DNA from 2 places in the Paradesulfitobacterium aromaticivorans genome. Region 2 is predicted to be linked to the other one. Evidence: riboswitches for the same ligand, from Rfam matches in the RefSeq annotation. Region 2 holds a riboswitch; the other holds the start of a gene.
The links. Region 2 has a riboswitch for cobalamin ahead of ACYQ2N_RS05090 (HoxN/HupN/NixA family nickel/cobalt transporter). Riboswitches for the same ligand answer to the same signal wherever they lie in the genome.
Positions count from the first base shown of each region.

Region 1: it holds a riboswitch for cobalamin, as region 2 does, so the genes downstream of both, ACYQ2N_RS13285 (ABC transporter substrate-binding protein) here and ACYQ2N_RS05090 (HoxN/HupN/NixA family nickel/cobalt transporter) in region 2, are expected to answer to the same signal.

Region 1 covers NZ_BAAHYT010000010.1:1,555,484-1,561,449, forward strand. The annotation lists gene ACYQ2N_RS13275 (ABC transporter ATP-binding protein) at 1-675, opposite strand, end outside; gene ACYQ2N_RS13280 (FecCD family ABC transporter permease) at 689-1,714, opposite strand; gene ACYQ2N_RS13285 (ABC transporter substrate-binding protein) at 1,804-2,790, opposite strand; cobalamin riboswitch at 3,010-3,201, opposite strand; gene ACYQ2N_RS13290 (efflux RND transporter permease subunit) at 3,237-5,966, opposite strand, start outside.
Region 2 covers NZ_BAAHYT010000009.1:113,627-119,592, reverse strand. The annotation lists gene ACYQ2N_RS05125 (hypothetical protein) at 1-123, shown strand, start outside; gene ACYQ2N_RS05120 (cytochrome c biogenesis CcdA family protein) at 140-892, shown strand; gene ACYQ2N_RS05115 (hypothetical protein) at 1,019-1,291, shown strand; gene ACYQ2N_RS05110 (DUF1186 domain-containing protein) at 1,421-2,386, shown strand; gene ACYQ2N_RS05105 (hypothetical protein) at 2,554-2,946, opposite strand; gene ACYQ2N_RS05100 (hypothetical protein) at 3,281-3,445, shown strand; gene ACYQ2N_RS05095 (cytochrome b5-like heme/steroid binding domain-containing protein) at 3,687-3,854, shown strand; cobalamin riboswitch at 3,892-4,082, shown strand; gene ACYQ2N_RS05090 (HoxN/HupN/NixA family nickel/cobalt transporter) at 4,209-5,222, shown strand; gene ACYQ2N_RS05085 (transposase) at 5,422-5,781, opposite strand.

The DNA of each region.
Region 1 (5,966 bases), on a different contig from region 2:
GTTAACCAGGCCGCAACTATGGACATGTCCTTCTTCCAGGAGTAAAAGTTTAGTGCAGTACTGAGCGGCGAGATTCAGGTCATGCAGTACCACAATCACGGTTATTCCCTGTTCGGCATGCCACTTGCGCACATGTTCCATGACCAGAGTCTGATGCCCGATGTCCAGATAGGTTGTGGGCTCATCGAGAATTAGGACCCGGGGCTGCTGAGCCATGGCACGGGCGAGGGACACGAGCTGGCGCTGCCCGCCGCTCAAGGTGCTCACTAATTGGGTGCGAATTTCCCATAGCCCCAGGGAATCAAGCACCTCTTGCACAATTTCTTTATCCCGCGGGCTTAAATCAGAGAACGGCTTAAGCCACGGGTAGCGGCCCATAGCCACAATTTCCTCAACTGAAAAGGATAGAGCAGGAATGCCTTCCTGTTCCAGGACAGCGATTTGGCGCGCCAGTTCTTTCTTAGGCAGGGACTTTAAGGATTGTCCGCGGTAGCGCACTTCCCCTTCGTGCAAAGAGAGCAACGCGGTCATGGCTTTGATCAAAGTGGATTTGCCGCTGCCGTTAGGGCCGATAATCCCAAAAGACTCCCCTGCTTCAATCTCAAAGCTTACATCCGCTAGCACCGGGGCACCTCCAAAATCATGGCCGGCCTTAATCACTTCGAAGAGCTTCATGCGGTTTTCCTCCTCAAGCCTTTTTAAGCAAGTAGGCAAAGAACGGTGCGCCCACGAAAGCGGTGATAACCCCGATTGGGATTTCACGCGAAGGCAGCAGGGTGCGGGCCAACGTGTCGGACCAGAGCAAAAATACCGCTCCGGCGAGCGTGGATAAAGGCAAAAGTATGCGGTGGTCCGGCCCTGCGATTAGGCGCATAAGGTGCGGGATGATCAGACCGACAAAGCCGATAATACCGACCACGGAAACGGCGGCCGCGGTAAGGAGGGAGCCTACGACCAGGATTCTGATTTTCTTTTTCTCGACATCCATGCCCAAATAAGTGGCGGCATTTTCCCCTAAGGCGATAATGTTGAGGTCGCGTACCTGCAGGGAGAGGTAGAGGAAGCCAAGGACAAAATAAGGCAAGAGAATCCAGACATCCGTCCAGGAGCGGTTGGCGAGGGAGCCCATCATCCAGAAGACGATGAGGTCCATTTGCTGGCCGGAGATTGCGATCAGGAATGAGAGGAAAGCTCCAATCAAGGCCTGTGTAACGACTCCGGCTAAGATCAAGGTTTCGCGTTCGCGCTGTCCCTGGTGCTGGGCTAAAGCCAGGACAAACCCCAGGGAAAGGAGTCCCCCTGCAAAGGAAAAGAGGGGGAGCGCAAACTGCCCCCAGCCAGAGGCGTGGGTAAAGAAGACGATGGAAGTGGCCGCGCCGAAGGCGGCTCCGACAGACACTCCCAGGATGTAAGGGTCAGCCAGGGGGTTGCGCAGGATTCCCTGAAACGCTACCCCCGCAGAGGACAGCATGCTTCCCACCACCAGGGCCAGAAAAATGCGCGGCAGACGCAACTCCCACACAATCGAGTGTTGGGCGATCGTCCAGGTGGGAGTAAGGTCCAGAAAAGGTAGGTGCGAGAACAAGATACGCAGGGAAAGCCCGAACGGGAGCTTGACCGAGCCGATCATAGCGCTTAAGACGATGGAAAAAAGAAGCAGGAAGATAAGCCCCCCTGTTAAGCTTAGCTTTTTTAACGGAAATTTAGCTCTCATGTCCGAACCTTCCTAAGACTTATTAAGATATTTTATCGAATCTCGTCGAATCTCGTCGGATAATGAAGGGGTCAGTCCACAGACCCCTTCTACTTGAAAAGATCCGGGTACAACGCTTTGGCGATTGACTCCAGGCCGTCTGTGATGCGGGGACCGGGGCGGGTGACCATGTCGCTGTCAAGGTCGATTACGCGCTGGTTTTTCACAGCTTCGATATTTTTCCAGCCTTGGCGGGAAAGGATCCCCTCTTTGGCGTTTTTCTGATAGTAGCTGTAGGTGTCAAAGATTACCTGCGGGTTTTTGGCGATGACTTGCTCACTGCTGTACTGAGCCCAACCGGTGACATCGTGGGCGATATTAACTCCACCGGCCTTGGTGACTATTTGATCAAGGAAGGTGCCCGCTCCGGGTGTAAAGAGGTTGGGGTCCACTTCGACAAAAACGTTTAAGCGGTCGGCTTCCTTCACTGTTGCCACTTTCTGAGCGATATTCTGTTCTTTCTCTTTCATAGCCGAGACGATTTTCTTGGCCTCCTCCGGCTTATTAGTGACTTGGCCGAGCTTTTCAATAGTCTGGTAAGTTGAGTCCAGGCTTTGCGGATTGAAAACAGCGACCGGAATCTTTAAGTTGCGGATGGCCGTGATCGTTTTCTCGTCATGCATCCCCAGAATAATCAAATCCGGGTTTAATTTAAGGATTTGCTCGGTATTGGGGTGGAGGCTGTCTTCAAAGACATATTCAACTTTCTGCTGTACTCCTTGCGGGTAATCATCATACTTGGTGACGGCCACAACTTTTCCTTCCAAGCCCAGAGCAAAAAGGGTCTCCGTGGAGCTTGGAACAAAGGAGACAATCCGCTTAGGCTCAGCCGGGATTGTGACTTCCGTGCCTGAATCATCTTTCAATGTAAAGGGATACGTTGTTTGCTGGGCCGAGGCAGTGCCCGTGCCTGCGTTTTTCTCAGGAGTCGTTTTTTGGGGAGCCGTGCCGCAACCGGCCAGAGCAAGCGTCAAGATTAAGGACAGAATAAATAGTATTGATACTGAGTTTTTTCTGAAGGTTTTGTTAGTTGACAATTTCTTTTCCTCCCTCTGTTCTTAAGACGTAAAATTACCTTCTCGTTTGATATCATTAAAGACTTAATGCCATTTAAGACTTTGACGGTATATGGCAAATTAAACAACTAAAAAATCCTTTTATCCTTGAGGATAAAAGGATTTTCATGCTGTTGCGGCTTGCGGGCGTTTATCTGCAACGCCTGTAAGCGCCTAATATCCTTTGCCTCGAAGGATTTAAGCCCTTTCTGCGAGCAGGCAGGTCTCCTGGCTCATGGCCTAGCATTCCACGCCTTCCCATCCTCAGACAGTGGCGTGCGTGTGGATGCTTCCAAGTTACAGTGGCGGGACCGCGCCGGTTTTGCACCGGACTTCCCTTTTCACCTTTCTACGCGTGGGCGCAAGAAAGGAACCTGTTCGCAAATCATGCACTTGTCTTAACCTCTATTGTAACGGATTGTGTCAAATTAGCCAAGAGGCCGGAACAGGGATTTTGTTTGGGCCATGCCGTGGCCTTCGCGATGGAGCAGGTTATATACCACCGGGATGATCACGAGGGTTAAGAGCGTTGAGACGGTCAAGCCGCTCATGATTGCCACCGACATGGGTACAAACAATTCGCTGCCTGAGAAAGCGAGGGGAGCGAGCCCAATTACTGTGGTCATGGCGCTCAAAAAAATCGGGCGGTAGCGTTTACTGACGGCGTCAAAGCATGCATCTCGGACGGACATGCCCTCGGCCCGGGCCTCATTGATAAACTCGATCAGCAAAATAGCGTTTTTGATGACCACTCCCATTAAACTGACGACTCCGACCAAAGCAGTGAAGGAAAGGGGTTGGCGGAAGAGGAAGAGACCGGGGACCACGCCGATGAGGGAAAGGGGAATGGTGAGGAAGATGATGAAGGGTTGGAGGAAAGACTTGAATTGAATCATGAGGATGACATAGATTGCGAACAAGGTCAGGAGGGCAGAGACACCCAGACTGCCGAAGTTATCCTTGATGTTTTTTGTCTCTCCTTCGTAAGATAGCGTAACTCCCTCAAGGACGGCTTTCTGTGCGGCCAGTTTTTCCTTGAGCACTTTTTCAATGCTGACGGCGCTGTAGCCGGGCTTGACTTCACTTGAGACGGTGAGCGTGCGTACCCGGTCATATTTGCGGATCGTTGGGATTTGTGGGCTGAGGCTGATGTGGGAAAAATCTTTGAGTAGAACTTTTTTGCCGGTGATGGAGGATTTGATGGCCAGGTTTGCGAGCTCCTCCGGGGTATGAATGTCGCTTTTGACTAATATAGAGTATTCATTCCCTGCTTTGCGCAGGACCGAGGCTTCCGCTCCTTTTAAGGCGATGTTCACCTGGCGTTGGATGTCATAGTTGGTGACGCCTAAGCCGGAGGCTTGGTCGCGGTCGATATCGACTTTAAACTCATATTTGGCGGTATCCAAATCATCGTCCACATTGATCGTTCCGGGTATTCCTGACAGTTCCGTGCGTACGAGGGCCACCGCTTGAGCCATTTGCTCCTGGTTGTCGCCGGCGATGCGGATGGCTAAGGGACTGCCGGGCATGGCTTTCTGCAAGAGTTGGACGTGCGCTTTCCCGCCGACTAGGTTTTGGTTCAGGAGATCCTGGAGATAGGCGGCAAGCTCGGGGTTGCTTTTGAAGCGTCCCCCCTTATTGAGGTCAACTTTAAACATGATTTGGGCGAAGTCCTGGGAAGGGGTGGATTTGGGCAGGGTGATGTAGAACTTGGGCAAGCCGCCCCCGATGGCGGTCGTGTAAGACAGGACTTCTTTTTGCTCGGAGAGGAGTTTTTCTACCTGCTGGGACGCGCGCTCAGTGGCTTCTAAATTGGCTGCACTGTCAGCGGTTAGGTCAACGTACAGAATGTTTTTGTCGACGGTGGGAAAAAACATGACCTTGAGATTGGTGCCGAGGTAAAGCACGGCCGCAAAGGTAAGAACTGTAAGGATCAGGGTCAGGGCTTTATGTTTCATGCCCAGGCGTAAAAAACTGTCATAAAAGCGGCGCACTGGGGCGTGTTTCCCCGCGTTGCCCTGTTTAAGACCCTCAAAAAAGATATAGGATAAAACGGGAGTGACGAGGAGAGCGACTAGGAAAGAGGCGGCGACCGAGAGAATCACGACCTGGGGCAGGCTTTGCAGAAACTCTCCGGACGGCCCTGGCACGAAGAGCATGGGGGCAAAGGCCACGGCGGTTGTGATCGTCGCGGCAAACATAGGGGCGATGGCCCGTTTCGTTCCTTTTATGCACGATTCGAGCTTCTCTCTGCCCTCATCCATGTAGACTTGGATGGAATCGATGATCACAATGGCGTCATCGACGAGCATGCCTAAGGCAATAATGAGCCCGGCTATAGAAACTTCATGTACTCTTATTTTAAGCAAGTACATGGCACTAAAGGTTATCAAGATGGACAGGGGCACCGCGGTCGAGGCTACAATAGCGTTTTTAAGGCCCATCCCGAAAAAGACGACGACCAGGACCAGGGCAATCCCTTCAAGGAGGTTTTCAAAGAAAGTTGAGACGCTGCGGCTGACATCTTGGGGCTGGTAGATCACCTCGTCCATTGTAAGCCCGGGGGGTAAGGAGGTCTTCAAGCTATCAAGCTTGGCGCGTACGGATTTTCCGATGAGGACGATGTTTTTGTTCGGTTCAAAATACCCGCTGAGAAGGATGGCATTTTGTCCGTTCTGTTTGACGCGGTAGCTTGAATCGGCCAATTCCCAGCGTACGTCTGCGATGTCCTTAAGGCGTACCAGGGCACCGGTTTGGCGGGAGCCGCCGATGACCGTATTTTGAATATCGTTCAGTGAGGTGAATACTCCCGGAATGTTTACGTTTATTTTGATTTGGCCGTCGCTGAGGGAGCCGGAAGGGATGGCTAGGTTTTGAATCTTGAGGGCATTCATCACATCTTCCGGGGATAAAGCGTACTGGTTCAGCTCGGAGGTGCGCAGTTCAACTAAGGCCTGTTTTTTCTGAACTCCGTCGGTGTTGAAGTGGGAGACACCGTTGATGGTGGAAAGTTCCTTTTTAAAATCATCAGCGAAAGCAGCCAGCTGCTCGTAAGAATAACCGTTTCCCGAGAGGCTGATGATCATACCTGCGGTGTCCGCCAAATCCGTATCAACCTGGATTGTGCCACTTTCAGCGGGCAGGTCGCGTTGGGCATC
Region 2 (5,966 bases):
GTCTCGGCTGAGATTATTGCCCAAGGTTCGGAACTGACAAAGCTCAAAAATGGCAGCCGAGTGTCCTTGATTGTGGAGAATCTGGGCGATACACCGGCCCGGACGTTTTCCTGGGAGTATTAGAGAAGGAGAGAGGCAATTGAGTGCAACTGTAATCGTCATAGCGTTTGCGGCCGGGGTTCTTTCCTTCCTTTCGCCATGTATTATTCCGATGCTGGGAGTGTATTTTTCCCTCATAACCGGTTTAACTGTTTCTGAACTTAAAGAAGCGACGCACGATGCCGTTCTCCGGCGCAGGGTAGTGAAGAACACCTTTGCCTTTGTGGCCGGTTTTGCCGTGGTCTTCATTGCAGCCGGGGCTTTAGCAGGAGAATTTGCATCTTGGCTGAACCGCTGGCAATGGGTTCTTAGTATTCTGGGAGGTTCGGTTGTCTTAATTCTGGCTCTCAAGATGCTGGGTCTGTTCGACTTGCCTTTTCTGAGCCGCTTGCATTGGGAGCCCGCATTCTTTGAAAAGGTTAGGACCAATTCCACTCGAAGTGCGTCGGCATCCTTTGTTGTGGGTTTGTTGTTTGCAGTTGCCTGCTCGCACTGCATTGCCCCTACTCTTTTCACAATTCTGGCCTTAGCCGGGGCTACCCAAAATCCTCTAAGCGGCATGATTGTGATGTTCTTCTTCTCTGTCGGGTTGGCTATTCCGTATACCTTGGCAGGTCTGTCCTTTAATAAAGTTACGCAGGGCTTGAAACGCTTCCGCACCAAGCAAGTGATTGCCGAGAGGCTTGCAGGCTTGCTTATGCTCTATATCGCCTACATCCTCTATACCAACCAGCTTACGGAAGTAACCGGTTTCCTGGCTCGTTTTATGCCCCGTCTGCCTATCGGCATGTAACAGAATTAAGTTAAATCTTGAGGAGGTGGAAATCTATGGTAGGATTTCTTAGTCAATATTGGTGGGTAATTTTGATGTTTGTGGTAATGCTCTTTATGCACCGATCCGGTGCGGGGGGCTGCTGCGGTGGGCACGGCAGCCACGGCGGCCATGGCCGACACGATGGACGTGATGGTCATAGACATGATGGTCATGATGGGCATAAAGGTCATGACGATGGTTATGCTGGACGCGGTGGGCAAGATAGCACGATACAGTAAGAAGCTATGTGGGCAAGATCTTTATGCAACGCAAAGTATCAACGAACTAATTGTTATCACTTGCGATAGTGCCATTGACGTTAGGGTCGATGGCACTATAATTTTGTTTAATAATAGATCATTGCTATCATGGTTGTGATCATCATACTCGGTTTAACGGTTAACAAGCAAAAAACAAGAGATTATCAATATAAAGCCGTAAAGACAAAAATTTTCAGCCAAGAAGTACCGGCAGTGCTATAATTATGGTAAAAGGGGGCTACGGAAAATGAATTTAAGAATATTTAAGGGATATGAGAGGTTCGAGGATCATTACCCGACAGAGGCTGTAAAATATGCCTTGGCCAATAAAGAGAAAGCGATCCCAGAGCTGCTTGAGATATTGGAATATACTATAAGTGATGTAGAAAATCTATCAAAAGACAATAAGTATCTGATTCATTTTCCAGCCATTTACATACTGGCTTACTTTCGAGAGGAAAAAGCATATGAAAGTATGATAAAGATTGCATCTCTGCCGGATGAGCAAATATTTGACTTACTGGGGGATTCGGTCACCGAGGATTTCAAAAATATTCTTGCTTCGGTCTGTGATGGAAATATTGAACCGATTAAAGGCATTATTGAGAATTCTTCATTGGATGAATTTGTTAGAACAGAGGCCTTAGAATCTCTTCTGATCCTATTGAATCATGGAGTGGTATCGAGAGAACAGCTGGTGTTCTATTTCAAACAACTTTTTAATGGAAAGCTAGAGGTAGACTACAGCTATGTGTGGGACATTCTTCCCAGGTGCTGTTCGTTAATACATCCTTTAGGACTGACAGACGACATATTAAAAGCGGTAGCAGATGACAAAGTAGTAGAGATTCTTGCTGACATTCCGTTTATGAATAAACAGGTTAATAGATCTATGAAAGAGGTTCTGGATGAACTTAAGGAAGATGAGGATTATTCCTTTATATCTGAAGAGGATGTTAATTCGTTGGAAGAATGGGTTGGGAAATTTACAGATGAAGAGGACGATGAGGAGGAATATCTATTTGATAAAGATTATAATGATGAGCATGAGGATGAGATGTTTAAGAGGATTTTCCATGACGAATACGAGGAAAATAGAATTTTTTCGGTGAATGTTCCTTACAGACGGGAAAACTTTGTTGGACGAAATGATCCATGCCCCTGTGGAAGCGGAAAGAAATATAAAAAATGTTGTCTTGGGAAAGAAAAATAAAAATATGAGGCAAACATAGACCGCATTTCCGATTTAGAAATCTCATATGGTAAACCTACAGAACAGCTTGAGATATTTACACCATACAGAAAAGATGGACCGAAAATTTAGCCAGACTATTGTGATGATTACCCATAACGAGGAAATTGCCCAATTTGCGGACCGGATTATCCGTATTGAGGATGGTCATTCTGGCCATAATGCTCATCACTACTCTGCCTGATTATATTCAAGGTTATCTCATTATCTACAACATTTTTGAAATCTCCGTGGTACGGGATATCCGTTTTTACGGGAGCGGCTCTTTTTTCACTTCTCACCGTATGGATCAGCTCCCGAAAGCCGGGGAAAATTGCCGGAGCTGTTTCACCGGTTGAGGCTGTGAGGTATACAGAGCAGGGATTAGGCAAGGAAAGACGTAACAAAAAGTCCTGCGGTAAAGAAAATACGGGGACTATCTCTAAAATGTCTGTCTCCAACCTGGCCCGAAATAAAAAGAAAACGGCCATCGTTATCACTTCCATGTCTCTCAGCCTAATTTTGCTCAATTCTGTTTTCACGCTCACCAACGGTTTTGATATGGACAAATATTTTTATTACATTTGTGGTGGGTGCGTTATTCTCCTATGGTGTGATTCAGTCCTTAGCCGTCAATTTGTGGTTTTTCCGCTATCGCTTTACCATACTGCCAATGCTCCTTTCCTCCCCGCTGCTTATTATGGTATCCATGGTGATCCCCCTTACTACAGAGGTACAAACAGGCAGTCTATTGTTGAACGCCTGCGTGAATCGGAATAGTCGACAAAACAGAGAGCAGCTCTACTCCATCTGAAGTAAATTTCCGTTTATGATAAAATAACCTTGAGGTGCGAGCTGCGAAGCAGCAGGAATCAAATGAAACTGCTGAAAGACCAGACCGAACAAATCGTCATTGAACTTTTTCGAGAACTTCACCGGGAAGGACATACGATTGTAATGGTCACCCATGATCCGGAAGTTGGGGAACTGGCCCAGCGCCGGGTGAGACTGGAGCACGGGAGAATCGTGGAGCTGGCATAGAGTTGGCAAAGCAGCTTTATTGGACTGCGCGCAAATGAAATTTTGGGAGTATTTAGGGTAGTACAAGGAGAGAAACAGCATGAAGCGACTATTTATTATGGTAATACTCTTATTTGCTCTCTTTTTGTAAACGGGTGTACTGGAACCCAAGCGACGCAAACAACAACTCAAACACCGCAAACACAGCCTGGTACTCCCGGCAATGCAGTAAGCGGACAAAATGCTGCTCAGGACGTATGACGTGACCAACTCTAAGCTATGGAAATTGGGCAAGCATACTCCTATGGGCCAACAGCTCGTGGCAGGACAGGATCTAACGGGCCTGCTGGAAAAGGCTCCACCGAATCACCAGACACCGGAGTTCTGGGGTAAGATTTCTAAGGTAGGGACTTTAAAGAGTACACAATAGACTGTACAAGCTTTCTAAAATCATGTATCATTAAATCAACTAAATACTAGGGATGAGTGATTCTTTCCTGAGGGAAAAGAATTGAAAAGGGAAATCAGTAAAAGCTGATGCGGTGCCCGCCACTGTTAGAGGGAGTTAACTTACACTCTGTCACTGGAATATTATCCGGGAAGACGTAAGTTGATGAGGATCTTAAGCCAGGAGACCTGCTCATACCAAACACACGACGACCTACGGGATGTTAGGGAGGTATGCCTGTGTCACTGCTCTTGATTGATACCGGTTAAGCTTTGAAAACCCTTTCGTTGGTGGAGGGTTTTTTGTTGTTTTAAGCAGTTGTAAGGAGGAACAATTTTGAAAGAAATACCCCAAAAAACTAGCCGCCCTAAATGGATCCGTTACGGAATATCAGTTGCAGGTATACACCTTTTAGGCATGATTTTGCTGTTTTTGAATGTCAAGCAATTTCCTCCATTGCTGGGATTTGCTTTCTTGGCCTATACCCTAGGGTTACGCCATGCTTTTGATGCTGACCATATTGCCGCTATCGATAACACAGTGCGCAAACTGATACAGCAAAAAGAGGATCCGACAGGAGTAGGATTTTTCTTTTCGCTTGGTCATTCTACGGTTGTCTGTATTATGGCAATCATTACGGCTTTTTCAATGCATTGGGCCCAACAGAACATCCCTCAATTAAAAGCTGTCGCAGGACTCATCGGTACTATGGTCGCCGGAAGTTTTCTTCTTCTCATTGGGCTTTTTAATCTTTACATTTGGTTCGATATTTACCGGTTCTTCGTAAAGATGCGTCAAGGGGAGTATGATGAGGAAAATCTTGATCAGCAGCTTCTAAACCGTGGCTTGATATCACGTTTCTTAAAACCAGTGTATCGTTTTATTAACAAGAGTTGGCATGTATACCCGCTTGGCTTTTTGTTCGGGTTAAGTTTTGATACTGCATCTGAAGTTGCCTTGTTAGCTATTTCAGCGAATGTTGGGACTCAAGCGATGCCTTTTACCGTAGTACTGTCCCTTCCAATTATATTTGCTGCCGGTATGAGCTTGATGGACACTGCGGATGGAGTTTTTATGACAACTGCCTACCATTGGGCCTTTTCCACTCCGTTACGCAAGATTTATTATAATTTATCGGTTACCGGTCTTTCCGTAATCGCAGCACTGTTTATCGGTCTAATTGAATTGGCCCAGATAATTACCGCAAAGCTAGGACTAAACAGTGGAATTTGGGGATGGATACAGCATTTGAACTTTGGGGGTATGGGCTATATATTAGTAGGACTTTTCATTGTGGCATGGGTCATTTCCTATTTGCTGTGGAAAATATTAAGGCTTGAAAATGCCTGATGGTTTTACGCCGGCAGGTAAAACGAAAAAGTTGTTCCCTTTCCTAGTGTACTGTCGACCGTTATTGTTCCGCCCGACTGCTCTACTTCCAGAAGATGACTCGCCATGTAATTAAAAACGCTGTAAAAGAATAACGGCTCGCGCTACTTTGTTTAGCTGATTATCCGGTTTGACCTGAGTTTTCTCGTAAAGCTAATGATCAAAAGGAGACTTGTTTTTTAGTAATGTGGTAGATAGCCGTAAGCATCATTCTTGCTACAGCTATGACAGCCCGTTTGTGGCCACGGCGGCGTTTGATCGCTTCATAGCGATAACGAAAGTGCGGAAAATTCTTATCCTTTATTACTGCATTAGCGCATTGAACCAGCAAAGGCTTGATATAAATACCGGCACGGCTAATACGAACAGATTTTTTCTTACCTGCACTCTCGTTGTTTTGAGGGGTAAGGCCAGCCCAAGAGCAAAGGTGTTTAGCAGTTGGAAATACCGACATGTCAGCACCAATTTCCGAGATGATTGCAATAGCAGAAAAATCTTTAATGCCTGGTGTCGTGGCCACAACTTAATCTCTTTGCTGAATTGTTCAGATAGCGAAATAACAGTTGATTCAAGCTTTGCGATACACGTTTCAACATCATTATAGTGTTCCAGACATAGGGAAATTTTTTCAGCTTGTTCGCTGGATATTCTACCTTCAAACGAATGTCATCTTGCTGATTTATAACTAGCTTAGGCTATCACCCC